3 regions of the Cytobacillus sp. Hz8 genome follow, and region 3 is predicted to be linked to each of the others. Evidence: riboswitches for the same ligand, from Rfam matches in the RefSeq annotation. Region 3 holds a riboswitch; each other region holds the start of a gene.
What was found. Region 3 has a riboswitch for cobalamin ahead of ACE38V_RS11105 (ABC transporter substrate-binding protein). Riboswitches for the same ligand answer to the same signal wherever they lie in the genome.
Positions count from the first base shown of each region.

Region 1: it holds a riboswitch for cobalamin, as region 3 does, so the genes downstream of both, ACE38V_RS10615 (ribonucleoside-diphosphate reductase subunit alpha) here and ACE38V_RS11105 (ABC transporter substrate-binding protein) in region 3, are expected to answer to the same signal.
Region 2: it holds a riboswitch for cobalamin, as region 3 does, so the genes downstream of both, cobT (nicotinate-nucleotide--dimethylbenzimidazole phosphoribosyltransferase) here and ACE38V_RS11105 (ABC transporter substrate-binding protein) in region 3, are expected to answer to the same signal.

Region 1 is NZ_JBHKFI010000007.1:60,574-66,069, forward strand. It holds gene ACE38V_RS10600 (ABC transporter ATP-binding protein) at 1-86, shown strand, start outside; gene ACE38V_RS10605 (ABC transporter permease subunit) at 92-895, shown strand; gene ACE38V_RS10610 (ABC transporter permease subunit) at 930-1,724, shown strand; cobalamin riboswitch at 1,959-2,155, shown strand; gene ACE38V_RS10615 (ribonucleoside-diphosphate reductase subunit alpha) at 2,324-4,612, shown strand; gene ACE38V_RS10620 (ribonucleotide-diphosphate reductase subunit beta) at 4,646-5,496, shown strand, end outside.
Region 2 is NZ_JBHKFI010000014.1:51,495-56,990, forward strand. It holds gene vanS (vancomycin resistance histidine kinase VanS) at 1-817, opposite strand, end outside; gene vanR (VanR-ABDEGLN family response regulator transcription factor) at 810-1,502, opposite strand; gene ftsH (ATP-dependent zinc metalloprotease FtsH) at 1,727-3,547, shown strand; cobalamin riboswitch at 3,938-4,117, shown strand; gene cobT (nicotinate-nucleotide--dimethylbenzimidazole phosphoribosyltransferase) at 4,209-5,258, shown strand.
Region 3 is NZ_JBHKFI010000007.1:163,537-169,032, reverse strand. It holds gene cbiB (adenosylcobinamide-phosphate synthase CbiB) at 1-753, opposite strand, end outside; gene ACE38V_RS11115 (adenosylcobinamide amidohydrolase) at 750-2,219, opposite strand; gene ACE38V_RS11110 (FecCD family ABC transporter permease) at 2,219-3,277, opposite strand; gene ACE38V_RS11105 (ABC transporter substrate-binding protein) at 3,243-4,205, opposite strand; cobalamin riboswitch at 4,336-4,525, opposite strand; gene ACE38V_RS11100 (hypothetical protein) at 4,634-5,401, opposite strand.

The DNA of each region.
Region 1 (5,496 bases), 100 kb from region 3:
TTTCTGAATTAGAACTTCTCAATATTTCGATTGATGAGCCGGATTTAGAAGAAATCTTTTTACACTATTATGAAAAGGAGAGCTGAGCAGCATGAATATGTATTGGCATGAACTTAAGTCATTGCGAAAAACTACTATTCTTTGGGCGATTGCCATTATTGCCCTTGCTGCGCTTTTTCTCTCCATTTATTCAGGTGTAGCGAAAGACGCAGAAGATTTTAAGGAATTATTAGGTAATTACCCTGCTTCAATAAGGGCGATGCTTAATGTGCATCTTGAGTATTTTTCTTCTATTCTGGGGTTTTATTCTATGCTTTTTTCTTTTATTTCACTCTGTGGGGCTATTCAAGGGATGAATTTTGGTGTTTCCGCATTGTCAAAAGAAACTCGAGAGAGGACGGCTGATTTTCTCTTAGTCAAACCTGTTGCTCGATCTGCGATTGTCAGTGCTAAAGTTTTGGCTTCTTTAACGATGATTTTAGTAACAGACATCGTATTTTATGGAGCATTGATGGTGATGGTCAACCTGATCGATACGGGGAGTTATAATGAAAAGGCATTTTTCCTAATCAATTTATCTATGCTCTTTTTACAACTGATTTTCTTTGCTGTTGGGTTGGTTATTTCCGTGTTTTTTAACAAACTTAAGTCTGTACTTCCCATTTCGCTTGGAGTGGTTTTGGGATTTTATATGATTAGTGCTCTGCTTGCGACCGGAAAAAATGACGAAGTAGTACGTTTTGTTTCTCCTTTTAGTTATTTTGAAACGGCTTATATTATCCAAAATATAGGTTATGATGTTCCTTATCTTGTGGCCAGTGCTGTTATAATCCTTGTGGCGATTACGGCAACCTATTGGATCTATATCAAGAAGGATATCCACACGGTGAACTAATGAGCCGTGAAATAGATGAAAAGGAGGACTGATGATGAATATTTTTATAAGGGAAATGAAAGCGAACCGGAAATCCTTGATTATCTGGAGTATATGTATGGTTTTGTTTGTTCTTAGCGGGATGAGTAAGTATACCACCTATTCATCCGGTGGGGCAGCAAGCGAAGCTTTAGCGAAATTGCCGCATTCAATGAGGGCTTTGTTAGGAATGGGAACATTTAATGTCTCAAAGATGAGTGGCTTTTTTGCTTTTCTCTTTCCATATATTGAGGTGACAGTTGCCGTTCATGCAGTACTGCTAGGAAGTCATATTCTTGCAAAGGAAGAGCGCGATAAGACAACGGAATTCCTGATGGTTAAGCCAGTATCACGGTCGTCCATTATGACCTCTAAGTTTTTAGCGGCGCTGGCTAATATCATAGTCATTAACGTTGTAACGCTAATATCCTCTATTATTTTTGTGGGGGCTTTCAATAAGGGAAAAGATATAACAAGTGAAATTATTGTCTTTCTATTAAGCTTGTTCATCGTTCAGTTGATCTTTGTTTCGCTAGGATCCCTGTTCTCAGCTATTTTGAAAAAGCCAAAAACAGCCGGATCCTGGGCAACCTTTATCCTTTTTGGTGGATTTATTATTGCGAAAATAACAGATTTGGCTGAAAATCTTGAGTTCTTAAATGTTTTTTCCCCGTTTAAATACTTTAGTTATGAGGATATAGTCAATGGAGATGGCTTGAACTTCATTGTTGTGATTCTTTCACTTGTAATGGTTGCCGTTTTTTCTACTTTATCTTATTTCTTTTATCAGAAACGGGATTTAAATGTTTGAATGATATGTTCTATGAGCTGGATTTTATGTCCAGCTCTTTTTTTCGGTTAGAAATTTTCTGATTAGGAAAAAGGGCGGAATCAAAAATAATGGCTACTATAATATGAAAATGTAAACCTAAGTGAAAAGAAGTTTTGCTAGTTTTTTACTTGTAAAATATCCTTGAATCATATACTATTAAATATATTGAATACCATATATTGAATCGCTTATAAGATTTTACAACTACATATAGTATTAGCCTTGCGATAAGATGCGATTTTCGCTTAATAGGGAATTCGGTTGGAAGCCGAGACTGCCCCCGCAACTGTAATGCTGACGAACTAAATGAACCACTGCATAAGACTGCTTAATTTTAGGTGCTTATGCGGGAAGGATTTAAAGTAGGATGAAGCATAAGTCAGGAGACCTGTCTTATCTAGTTTGTTTCAACTTCTTCGGGGAGTGAGAGGAAGAAACGGTGGCTGAAAGAAGAGGACTGCTATTCCTATTAAGTCTTATTATTCTTTTTGATGTTATCGTTTCATCCGCTCATAATGGGCGGTTTTTTTTATGGGGAAAATAGCAGTAATCACTATCAATTATAGGGGGAAATCATAATGAGTACATCGGTACAAACGGGTTTATCAAATGCTTTTGATACGATTCAAGAATTTGCTGAGAAATATCAAGTAGATGTAACAGAACTTATGGAGGAGATAGCTCCACTACATGATAGAGAGATCGAAATAAATGAGCGTGTTATTCATTATGCATTAAATAAGATTTCAATGGATCAACCGAATTGGACCTTTCTAGCTGCTCGCTTTTATTTAAATGAGTTATATAAAGAGGCAGCGAAAAATAGGAAATATGATCATTTAAAAAAATATGGAGAGCTCTATTCGTTGATTCAAACATTAACTGACATAGGGATTTATTCTCAAGATCTATTAAATACATATTCCAAAGAGGAAATCGATGAGTTTGCTCTCAGCATTGATCCAGAGCGAGATTATCTTTTTAACTACATAGGATTATTCTTATTAGCTGATCGTTATCTGGCTAGGGATTATGAGCGAAATCTTTTTGAGCTTCCTCAGGAACGATTTATGATTATTGCCATGCATTTGATGAAGGATGAGGACGCACATAAACGTGTTGGGCTTGTAAAAGAAGCATATTGGGCTTTAAGTCTCTTATATATGACTGTTGCGACACCAACACTTGCAAATGCAGGGAAAAGTTTTGGCCAGCTTTCGTCTTGCTATATAGATATGGTAGATGACTCATTAGACGGCATCTATTTAAATTTGTGGGATACAGCTAGATTGAGTAAAGATGGCGGTGGTGTTGGCCTTTATTACGGAAAGGTTCGGGCCCTTGGCTCTGATATTAAAAAATTCAAAGGGAATTCTTCCGGTGTAGTTCCTTGGATTCGTTTGATCAATGATACAGCCGTTAGTGTGGATCAGCTTGGACAACGCCAAGGTGCGATTGCTGTTTATCTTGATGTATTCCATAAAGACATTATGAACGGTTTCCTTGATTTAAAGACAAATAATGGGGATGAGCGAAGAAAAGCTCATGATATTTTCACCGGGGTTGCCATCCCTGATTTATTTATGGAAAAGCTTGAGGAAGTAGATGAGTCTGGGAAAAGCATCGGGGAGTGGCACACTTTTTGTCCTCATCAAGTTAAACAAATCATGGGGTGGAAGGATGAAAACGGAACTCCGCTTGGACTAGAAGATTTTTACGATGAAACAGAGCGGAAATACTTTACGGAAAGATATGAAGAAGCTGTACATCATCCTCTCTTACCGCGTAAGACATATAGGGCGATGGATATTATGGCGAGGATCATGATTTCTCAGCTAGAAACAGGCACACCCTTTTTGTTCTATCGGGACGAAGTGAATAGGCAAAATCCCAATAAACATGTTATAGGGGAAGGGCGGACCTCGATTTATTCAAGTAATCTATGTACGGAAATTACACAAAATATGTCACTGACCTCAATTGTGAACGAAAAAGAAGATGACGAGGGCAACATTATCCTTGTTCGAAAACCGGGAGATTTTGTCGTTTGTAATTTATCGTCTATCAATTTGGCAAAGGCTGTTCAGGCAAATGTGCTGGAGCGTTTGATTCGCATACAGGTGAGAATGCTTGATAATGTGATTGATCTAAATACGATCCGGGTTGGACAAGCGGAGAAGACGAATAAGAAATATCGAGCGATCGGACTTGGAACCTTTGGATGGCATCACTTATTAGCGTTAAAAGGGATCCATTGGGAGTCGGATAAGGCCGTTGAACTTGCAGATCATTTATATGAGGATATTGCCTATTATTCGATTCGCTCTTCAATGGAATTAGCTGTGGAAAGAGGGACGTATAGTCAATTTTCAGGTTCTGAATGGGAGACAGGGTGTTATTTTGAGAAAAGGGGGTATACGTCTTATCGCTGGAAAAAATTACGCGAGGAGGTGGCTGGAAGGGGAATGAGAAACGGCTGGCTGATGGCCATTGCACCAACATCTTCGACTGCAAAAATTGGAGGTTCAACCGATGGGATTGACCCGATCTATTCGGTAGAATACGCGGAAGAAAAGAAAAATTTTAAATTTAAAGTAACGGCCCCAGACTTAAATCATATCACTTATGATTATTATCGCCGCGCAAGACATGAATTAGATCAGATTTGGAGTATAAAGCAAAATGCTGCAAGACAACGTCACATCGACCAAGCCATAAGCTTTAATTTATATGTTCGTCATGATATTAAAGCAAAAGAATTATTGAGACTTCATATGGAGGCATGGAAACATGGCTTGAAAACGACCTATTATGTGCGGAGTACGTCTCAAGCTGAGATTCAAGAGTGCGAGATGTGTCATAGCTAAAAGTAAAAATGTAATTTTATGGAGGAATATATGATGAATCAGAATCATCCTTTAACAAAAGTCAGACTTCTAAATCCGGATTTTCCAAACAAATCTACAGGAATTGTGAATGGAAAATGCTCAGGGATTCTTAATTGGAATGATATTGCTTATCCGTATATGTATGATCTTTATCAAACATTGTTATCGAATTTTTGGAAGCCGCAGGAGATTAATATGCAGGATGATATTAAACAATGGGATTCTCTTAGTGATAAGGAACAGGATGTGTTTTTGCGGGTGAATACCCAGCTAGCATCTCTAGATAGTTTGCAAACTCCTACAATGAGTCAAGTCATGAACTATGTAACGGATTCAAGTTTTAAAGCAATCTTTGCAGTAATTTCACAGCAGGAGGCCGTTCATAATGAATCCTATTCCTATATTTTAAGTTCACTTGTTCCATTGCATGAACAAAATGCACGCTTTAATCAAGCTAAAAATGATCCGATTGTTCAGAAGCGAAATGCACTTATTTTAAATGCATATGAAGGCTTCCTGGACGATTCAACCCCGAATAATTTGTTTAAGCTTGCAGTTAATTCGATTAATCTTGAAGGCATCTATTTTTATGCCGGGTTTGCCTTTTTTTATAATTTGGCTCGAAGACAAAAAATGCTAAAAACAAGCACAATGATTAGCTACATACAACGTGATGAGATGCAACACGCCTATTTTATTTCGCAATTTATTCGCATCCTCTTAACAGAAAATCCCGAGATGAATTCTAAGGAGAATGTTGATTATATTTATCATACGATAAACCAAGCAGTAGAGCTGGAAAAGGAATGGTCTCACGAGATTTTAGAGGATATGGAAGGAATTCATATTCAGGAGTTTGAAGG
Region 2 (5,496 bases), on a different contig from region 3:
AGACCCTTGCCAACTTATTCGGATCACCAAAGATTTTTAAATTTTCTCCGGCATGTACAACAGCTTGCTTTTTTTGAGGGCTTAGTAATGGATAGAATTCATCAGCCATTTGCAAAAGCATATAAGAGAGATTGATCTCTTTTTTATCAAGCATAATTGTTTGGAGGTTAAATCGTGTAATTTCAAAAAATTCATTAATCAGTTCCTCTAGGCGATATGTCTTCTCTAATGTGATTCGAACATACTTCTCCTTCTGAGGAGCAGGCATGTCAGGCGCCTCGTCAAGTAAGCTTAAGTATCCAATGACGGAGGTGAGTGGTGTTTTAATATCATGTGCTAAATAGACGACAAGATCATTTTTTCTTTGTTCTGCATCTTGTGCTTCTCTTGCACGTTTTTCTAACGTGCTTTTCACAGAATTTAGCTTTTTTTCAACAAAATCAAGCTCCTCGGGAAGAGAAATCTCTTCTTTTGATTCTTTGGCAAGCATATCAATTCCCTTGCTTATTTCATAAAAGTAACGAGTAAAGCGAGAAAGGGCGATGTAAAAAATAATGATAAGTAGAATCATAAAGCCGATTGCGAGCCACAAGCTTTTATTGTATTGAAAGAGAGTCATATAGATTAATTGTGCGTTTTGATAATCAAGTGGAATCACTTTAGTAAAGAAGCTAATAAAAAGATCAGCAAAAGGTGCTTGAAGAACACCATCGATTAAAGTGAAATTGATGATAATCCCAATGATGGCAGCGATTATTAAGATGAAAACAATCTGCCATAGAATCTTTCTTTTTAGTCTACTAAATTCCTTATTCAATGATATAACCTACTCCCCATACGGTTTTGATATATTTAGGATGCTCCGCTGATTCATGCATTTTTTCGCGCAAATGTCTAATATGGACCATAACCGTGTTATTATTGCTGAAATATTTATTCCCCCACACTTCTTGAAATAACTCCTCCGAGCTGACAACACGTCCACGATTGGAGCATAGGTACCAGAGGATGGAGAATTCGATTGGTGTTAAGGAAATCGTTTTTTCATTTAAACTAAACTTATGTGTGTTTTGATCAAGAACAAGACCAGAAAATGAAATCATTCCTTCCCGTTGCTCCAATTCAAGTTGATTATATTGCATGAATCTCCTAAGCTGAGCCTTAACGCGGGCAATCAGTTCTAATGGGCGAAAGGGTTTTGTGATATAATCATCAGCACCTAATGTTAATCCTGATATTTTATCAATTTCAGAATCCTTCGCCGTTAGCATAATAATTGGAAAGGTATGGTTTTTACGGATTTTTTGACAAAGTGTAAATCCATCGATTTCTGGCAGCATAACATCTAGGATAGCTAGGTCTAGCTTTACTGAATCAATATAATCGAGGGCTTCCTTTGATGTATAGCACTTGTAGACATGGTAATTCTCATTTCTTAAATAAACCTCAACTAAGTCAGCAATTTCATGTTCATCATCTACAAGAAGAATATTTATGCTCACGGATTTTCAGCTTCTTTCTCTATAGAACTATCTTCGCTAATAACCATAACAATTATAAGAAGGGGAATCAATTGCTTAAATTCCGCAAAAAAAATGTCGGGAAATTGTCAATATCTGTTACGAGAATAAGGATGGGGGAGTGTTATTCCTATTCATAAATGATTAAATAAAATATAATAAAACAATCAGGTCGTTAAATTTTATTGATTTTTGGAGGAACTGCTATGAAAGAGCCAGAACCAGAGAAAAAGCCGCGGATTTATTCCTATCTATTAATCGCACTGCTAGTGGTGCTATTAAATGCCTTTATTTTTCCGAGCCTGAATAGTCGATCGGAAAAAGAGGTGGACTATGGGACGTTTTTGAGTTTAGTCGACAAAGGGAAAATAGAAGAGGTTGAGATTCAAGATAATTATATTGCGTTCATTCGGAAGGATAAAAGCAAGGATACTACCTATAAAACAGGAGTGGTCGATGATCCAAAATTAGTTGATCGCTTGCATGAAGCCAATGTCAAATTTACAAAGGTGATTCCAAAGGAAAATTCGCCGATTATGAGCTTCATATTAACCTGGGTTGTTCCGATACTTCTATTTATTTGGATTGGAAGTTTTTTAACAAAGAGAATGACCAGAGGAATGGGAGGACCAGGCAACGCTCTTTCCTTTGGAAAAAGCAATGCGAAAATTTACGTTGAAGCAGTAACTGGAAAGTCATTCACTGATGTTGCCGGACAGGAGGAAGCGAAGGAGGCTTTATTAGAAATAGTCGATTACCTTCATAACTCTGATAAATATAAGGCAGTAGGCGCGAAAATTCCAAAAGGGGTTCTGCTTGTTGGACCTCCAGGAACAGGGAAGACCTTGCTAGCAAAAGCAGTAGCAGGGGAATCTAAGGTTCCATTCTTTTCAATCTCCGGTTCAGAGTTTGTTGAGATGTTTGTCGGGATGGGGGCTGCTAGAGTAAGAGATTTATTTAAGCAAGCCCAGGAAAAAGCCCCGTGTATTGTCTTTATTGATGAAATTGATGCGATTGGAAAAAGCAGAAATTCTGGCGTCATGGGTGGAAATGATGAAAGAGAGCAAACATTAAACCAGCTTCTTTCTGAAATGGATGGCTTTGATGCCGATAAAAGTGTAGTGATTCTTGCTGCAACCAATAGGCCGGAAACACTGGATAAAGCTTTGTTGAGACCAGGAAGATTTGACCGCAGAATCCCAGTGGAGCTTCCTGATTTATTAGGACGGGAGGCAATTTTAGCAGTTCATGCTAAAAATGTAAAGCTTGGCGATGATGTTAATTTACATGCGATAGCCCAGACGACTCCTGGGGCAAGTGGTGCCGATTTAGCCAATATTATCAATGAAGGGGCTCTTCGGGCAGTTAGACTTGGCCATCAACAGATTAGTCATAATGATATTGAGGAATCAGTAGAAGTGGTTATCGCAGGATATCAAAGAAAGAATGCAGTTATTCCAATGAAGGATAAGCTAAAAATTGCCTATCATGAAATTGGACATGCTTTAGTTGCGGCAAAGCAAAGTCATTCGGCTCCTGTGCATAAAATTACGATCATTCCAAGAACATCAGGATCTTTAGGATATACGATGCAGGTGGAGCAAGGCGAACAAGTACTGATGACGAAGGAGCAGGCATTAGATAAAATCACAACATTTATGGGAGGACGCGCTGCTGAGGAAATCATTTTCCAATCCGTAACCTCAGGTGCGTCCAATGATATTGAGCAAGCAACAAAGATTGCCCGAAGCATGGTGACCCGATTTGGTATGAGTCAGGAATTTGATATGATGGCACTTGAAACAGTAAATAATCCATATTTAGGGGAGGATGCATCCCTTTTAGTTTCATCAGAAACGGCTGCTAAAATTGATACAGAAATTCTAACAATTATAAAAACATGCCATCAAAAGGCGATTCAAATTTTGGGGGAAAATAAAGATAAGCTCCATGAATTAGCAAAATATTTACTTGAGAAAGAGACTATTACCGGAGAAGAGTTTATGGCGATTTTAACAAAAGAATAAATGGATAGGAAAAGGTCAGTCCCGTTTTGTGGCAGCGGGAACTGACCTTTTTTTTATGGAACTTTGTAGCCAAGGGAATCTTTAAGGCCTTATTCTTTACTGCTTGCAGCTTCTATTTCATCGAGTGGGATCTTAAGGGCCCTTTGCTACTCCTTCACCGTGAGCAGGATCTGCTTTGTAGCAATCCCTCCTCCTTAGCACTTAATTTTTGAGCTTTCGATTGACTTTCAAGATGAATTGTTTTGAAAATAGGAATTTTTTGACATTTTAATAATCCGTGTTGCAGTCTGCAGTAGATTTCCTGCAATTTAGGATATTCTTCATTTGTAAATCTATTAGAAAAACCTCATTGCCTAAAAATTGTATTTGCTGTACGATAAAACTATTAAAATGTGAATAAAAGCAGTAGGTGCCCAATTTTTTTGGGAGAATAGGGAATGAAGTGAGAGTCTTCAGCGGTCCCGCCACTGTAATGGGGAGTTTCATTATAGATGCCACTGGTGAAATCCGGGAAGGGATGATGGAACAATGAACCAGAGCCAGGAGACCTGCCTATTAGCTTTATTATTGTAGATGATGGAAAAGTCTGCGGTTTATTTCATGTGCCTGTCTGAAATAAACTGTAGGCTTTTCTTTTTGAATTTTAAAGGGAGTGGATCAAATGGAATTATTGAAGGACACGATTCGTTGTATTGAAGGGTTGAATGAGGAAATCATGACAGTGGCAAAGACGCGGGTGGATAGTCTGATTAAGCCGCCAAAAAGTTTGGGAAAATTAGAGGATATAGCCATTCAGTTAGCGGGTATTACGGGAAAACTATATCCGGTTATGGATAATAAAGTAGTGATCGTCATGGCTGGTGATCATGGTGTATATGAAGAAGGGGTGACGAGTAATCCTCAAGAGGTCACATTTGCACAGACTCTTCTTTTTGCCAAGGGCCTAACTGGTGTATGCACGATTGGTCATGCCTTTGGTGCAAAAATTGTCCCAGTAGATATTGGCATTAAGGTGGATTTACCAAGTGATGCTGGTGTTCTGATTAAAAAAGTGAAATATGGGACAGACAATATGGCAAAAGGTCCTGCAATGAGTCGGGAAGAAGCCATTAAAGCAATTGAAATTGGTATTGAATTGGCGAATAGGGAAATTAATCAGGGAGCCCATATTTTAGCAACTGGAGAAATGGGGATTGGCAATACAACACCAAGTACAGCTATTCTTTCGGTACTCGGAAATATTGATGCTTTGGAGGTAACAGGAAGGGGAGCCGGTCTTGGGACAGGTGGAAAAGAGCATAAAGCAAATGTCATTAAAAAGGCGATTAAAATAAACCAACCTAACGCAAAGGATGGAATTGATGTTTTAGCTAAAGTGGGAGGATTGGAAATTGGCGGAATGGCCGGCGTTATGCTTGGAGCTGCGGCAGCAAGAGTACCAGTCATTGTTGATGGGTATATATCAACAGTAGCGGCATTAATTGCTGTGACCATTGAGCCAAAAGTGAAACATTATCTTATTTCCTCTCATGCCTCCGCGGAGCCAGGTGGGAAAAGAGCGAGTGAATTACTGGGAATTGAACCGATGCTCTATATGAATATGTGCCTAGGGGAAGGATCAGGTGCAGCTCTAGCATTCCCAATCGTAGAGGCGGCATGCAGCATGATGAAAAACATGGCGACCTTTGCTGACGTGGGGATGGAAATTTAGCCAAGATACTGGGTAGTGATTTTTGAATGGTGTTAGTTGGTGGAGTTTTTTTTGAATAGTTTAGAAGATTTTTGGGATTTTACATAGATTTTGAGAATACATGCAAAATATATCATGATCTAATGAAAGATATTGAAATCATTAAGAGAATAGCGGTTAAATCGCATTTGTTCGCGGATAAGGATAAAATAATGCGAACAACTGGAAAGGATTATGTACATTATTAAAGAATCGCCAG
Region 3 (5,496 bases):
TGCCTCCCCCCAGCCACTATTTGGACTTGGATGCCGTCTCGCATCCCGAACCAATATCCCCCATGATTGTTTCCAATTAAAATACTTGGGTTGGTTCATTAGAAGCATGAAAAAACCGGTCAATCGGCTTGGGATCAAGTTTAATAGATCATCTAGCTTTGCAGAGGCAAAGCCAAAATCCATAAATCGTTCATTCTTATAGCCAACCATAGAATCACAAGTATTAACTAGGCGATAGACCAGCGCTAAAGGAGCACCCCCAATAAAAGCCCAAAATAACGGAGCCGTTATTCCATCGCTTGTATTTTCAGCCACTGTTTCAACCGTTCCCCGAACAATTTCTCCTTCTTCTAAAGTGTCCGTATCTCGCCCAACAATATAAGAAAGCTTTACTCTCGCTTCCTCAATGTCCCCGTTTTCAAGCGGTTCATACACCTCAAGCGCAGCCTCTTTCAAGCTTTTTTCTGCAATAGTCGCGGCAATGAGAATCGCTTCAAGAACCATACCTACTCCTGGATGAATATGATACCCGTACCATACAAGAGCACTTGTCGAGCCAGCTACCAAAAGCAGCATACTCACAAGCAGCAAAAAACCTTTTAATTTACGTCTGCTCCCTCTATTCCAGCGCTTCTCTAAGAAAGAAATCATCCTCCCAAACCACTTTACCGGATGCGGCCAAGTTGGTGGATCTCCTACTAACTTATCGAGAAAATAAGCCAAGGTAATCGAGCATAAATGATAAATCATCATTTTCTTACCCTTTCCTTACTTTTTTTAATGGCCTCAGTCGTACATTCATAGACTCCCTTGCCAATCAATTTTCCGAGAGGGGTAATAGTCCCAGCATACGTAATTCTTTCCCCCATTTGCGTTGAAGCAATCAATATACTATCTGTCGAAGTGCCCGTTGCAAGGGAATTCGTCACCGAATCATAGACCTCTAAATCAAACAGTGCCTTTACTTTCGATTCGGTTGCTGTCATGATGCTTTGAATATAGGCTTCATCCGACATTTCTCCCTCAATGAATATCCAAGTATTGATGGTTCCAGGCATGGGCGTGAAGGAATGCTCATAGGATTTTGAAGCATCAACTGCGTTTCCCAACCCTGCGGTGACGACAATGAAAAGCGATAAAGCATTATCTTCGTATTTTCTATAATAAACATCTTCTAAGAAGACAGCTGTCATCATTCCAACGCTGTTGACCGGATCCATCCCCTTATCCCTCAAATATTGGACCATTTCTTCCTGATGATGATGACAATTATAACTCTTATCAACATGGCGATTAACAAATGTTTGATACCAACCAAAGCCGGAGCCTACAACTCCGGAAGACATACACTTCAATGGTCTTGGTGAATGAAAAATAATACGATCCTCTACCTGTTCTAGCATCGATTCATCAAAGGCTGTGGATGAATGATTGTGAGAATCATGAACTGGCAGTAATACAATTTGGGGGGCAGCCACTCTTGGGTGCGGAATTTTCTGAATATGCGTCCGATAAATTCTCTTAATTCTCTCCTCTTTTAATACCTCATTTGGAATATGCTCAATATCAATAATGCCATTCTCCAGTAATAGAAGTCTGTCACAATATAATCCGGCCAAATTTAAATCATGGAAAATGGAAATCACCGTAAGTCCATTTTCAATGGTCCAAGCTTTTAGTTGGTCTAATAATTCCTTTTGAAAAGATAAATCCAAATGATTAGTAGGTTCATCTAATAGAAGAATTTCGGGCTCCTGCGCCAGTGCCTGCGCCAGAAATACCCTCTGCCTCTCGCCACCGGAAAGCTCTAATATATTTTTATCCTGCAATACGGAGACTCCTGTTTGCTGCATGACTCTTTGCACAACTGCCTCATCTTCCTGACTCCACGTTTGAAACCAGCCCTTATGATGGGCATAACGTCCAACAGAAACAGTTTCCTTAACAGAATAGGCAAAGTTTTGTGAGGAAAGCTGCGGAAGAACAGCCATCGATTTCGCTAGCTGTTTTGGGGAATATGATTGAAGTGATTTTCCTTTAAACAAAATACTCCCTTCTTGAAGGGGAAGAATTCCGCTTAGCATTTTCAGAAGCGTTGTTTTTCCGCTTCCATTCGGTCCTAATATTCCAAAGAACTCTCCTTGATCCACTTGAAAGGAGACATCCTTCAAAATGGGCTTATTCAAATAACCCCCTGTTAATCCTTCCGCGGTTAACATCATGATCCCCTGCCTTCCGTCCTTCTTTTGATTAAAATAAGTGCAAATACCGGCGCACCGATTAATGCCGTGATTACGCCAATAGGTAATTCAGTTGGTGAAATAATAGTCCTCGCCACCAAGTCAGCTAAAATCAAAAATCCACTACCGGTTAAAATGGATAGAGGGAGCAAATGCTTATGATCCGATCCCCATAATAGCCTCGTCAAATGTGGAATGACCAAGCCGACAAAACCAATCGTCCCTGAGACAGCCACAGCAGCTCCTGTTAAAATCGAACCCGCAATTAAGATCAGCATCTTTCTCTTAGCCACATTCACGCCTAAATGTTGTGCCCGCTCTTCACCAAAAGTCATGGCATTCAATTCTCTCGCATTTAGGATAAGAAGAAGAGAGCCAAGCAGAAAAAATGGAAGCATCAAATGAATATAAGACCAGCCTCGCATCGAAACACTTCCTAATAACCAGCCAATAATTTGTCTTAGTTCATCCCCTGTTAACGCAATCATTAAAGAAATCACTGCACCTAAAAAAGAGCTGAAAATAATTCCTGTTAAAATAATGGTCTCTACCCTCATGGAATGCTCAATTTTTCGAGCAAATAACAGCACCAGGAAAATGGTTAATATCGAAAAAAGAATACTCATTACCGGAAGTGTAAACTCCCCAACAAATGGGATGGAAACCTGAAAAAATAAGGTTAACACTGCCCCGACAGATGCCCCTGAGGAAACTCCAAGTGTATACGGATCTGCTAACGGATTCCTCAATAAGCCCTGAAAGGCAGCTCCCGCAATAGCGAGAGCTGCTCCTACAAGACCAGCCAAAATAACTCTTGGCAATCGGATATTTAATACAATATTAGCATTCATCGAATCCACATCTGTAGTTGAAAGATGGAAAATTTTTGTCCCTAAAATTTGGGCGATATCAGAAATCGGGACAGAAACCGTCCCGATTGATATCGCTAATAAACTTGAAAAAACTAGAAATATCCCTGCAAAAAGATAAGCTAGCAGCTTGTTATTTAAAGTTTTCTGGATAAATGGCCTTTGCAAGTTCCTCTACCCCTTCAGCAAGTCTTGGACCGGAACGAGTGACAATGTCAGGGTTCACATCAAAGATTTGTTTATTTTTGACCGCCTTAACATCTTGCCAGCCTTTTCTCTTCATGATTTTATCCACTGCGTTCTTTTCATAACTTCCATACGTGGAAATGATCACATCTGGATTCTTTTTAATAATCGCTTCTTGGTCGACTTTGACCCATCCTTCTAAATCTCCAGCCACATTATCCGCATTGATCATGGTCAGCATTTCATTCATAAATGTATTTTTCCCCGTTGTAAAATTATCCGGAGCTGGCGATACTTCTATGTAAACCGATTTCTTTTCTTTAATTGCTGCAGCTTTTTCCTTAATTTCTGCAATCTTGTCCTTCATTGATTGGATAACTTCATTTGCCTTATCCACCTCACCAGTTGCCTTCCCAATCATATCAATGGATTGATACACTTGTGCAAAGTTTTGGGCGTCGTTCACCACAAGAACTGAAATTCCTGCATCTCTTAATTGCTGTAAGCCTTCCGTTGAATTATGGGCACTTGATGCATGGGCTAAAACCAAATCAGGCTTTAAAGATATGATTTTTTCAATGTTAAGCTCCATGCCTCCGACTTTATCAATTTTCGCCACTTCTTCTGGATACGTATCATTATCAGAAACACCGACCATTTTATCTCCTAAACCTAGTTTAAACGCAACTTCCGTATTACTTGGCATTAATGAGACAATTCTTTCTGGTTTCTTGTCAATCTTTACCTCTTTATTAACAGCATCTTTAATCGTTACCGGAAAAAGGGCTTCTGCCTTTTGTTCAGTCTTGTTTGAATTGCTGCTCTTCTCTGTCTTTGAGTCCGCATTGCAACCTGTCAATACACCTATTAACAAAATAAGTGCGAATAAATAAGAATACCATTTTTTCATGCTAAATCCCCCATTTTTAACAACCTTTATAAAACAAAAAAACATCTCCTAGTCTATAGAGATGTTGGTGTAAGCTGTTTGGCTAAATCATGTTGATAAGCCCGCCGCACACCCCCTATCCTCGTAGGTTATTTGGTGTAGGAATTAGGCAGGTTTCCTGGCTTATGGTCATCGCTCTAACTGCGCCTTCCCATACAAACAATTGCACAGTGGCTAGATACAGCTAAGCTCCCATTTACAGTGGCGGGACCGCGTTGGATTTTCACCAACTTCCCTTTTAAGTTTTCAAAAGCGAAAACACCGTATTCCTCATCTATTCATTTTTCACTAAAACAAATTATACAACATTATCATGATTATTCTACAAATTTTTTCACAATTCTTTTTTAAAGTTAAAAAAAGCCTGACGATTGCCAAGCCTATTCGACCTAATTTGATAGATAATTCCATTCTCTTGTTTTTTTATCATAAACTAGCTTTCCATCCGGATATCCTTTTTTTACTCTTTCATATTCATCATACATATCATCCATATTGAGGAAATCTCCAATTACATAGATGGGCAATTCGATACGTAATCGGTTTTGCTTAGCATCCTTTATGGAGAAAAGCAATCCTTCCTTCATCATCCCTTTTAAGGATAAAATAACTTCTTTATGAACAGATGCATAAGACCTTTTTTTCTTAATCCCCAAAAGATTCTTTTCCAATTTAATACGACTGAGTTTTTCCGATATCACATCACTTAGCAAACGGTAAAAATCATTGATATGGCGGTAATAAACTTTATTCCACCACCCGTCATCATGGGCAAGATAAACAAAGCGATTTCTTAAATAATTATAAAAAGGGGGCTTTAAATGCTCTTTAATATGACCCAGATATAAGAGCTCAGCTAACTCATGCCCAGGTAATTCATTTAAACCTTCTATTTCTTCAAAATCAATCCAGCAAAAATCCCCATAGCTATATACATCATCCTGAATCAACTTCTTCAGTCTCATTTGTGGAACATACTCTAAAAGGGTATGCATATTTAAATCCCCATCATCAAAGCCATGCTTTAACAATAAGATATTGTTTATTAAATCCAAATGAGTGGAAACAAACTCCTTGAACTCCACCCCATAAGACAAAACGTAATGTTCATTTTCATTTAAATGAACATAAACCAAATCACGAATGTCATTTTTCAATGGAATTACCCCCAAAATAGAAACCATTTATGCTAGTTTAACCGTCTAAACCTTTATTCTACATAATTTTAACAAATATTTAAACAATTATCTTA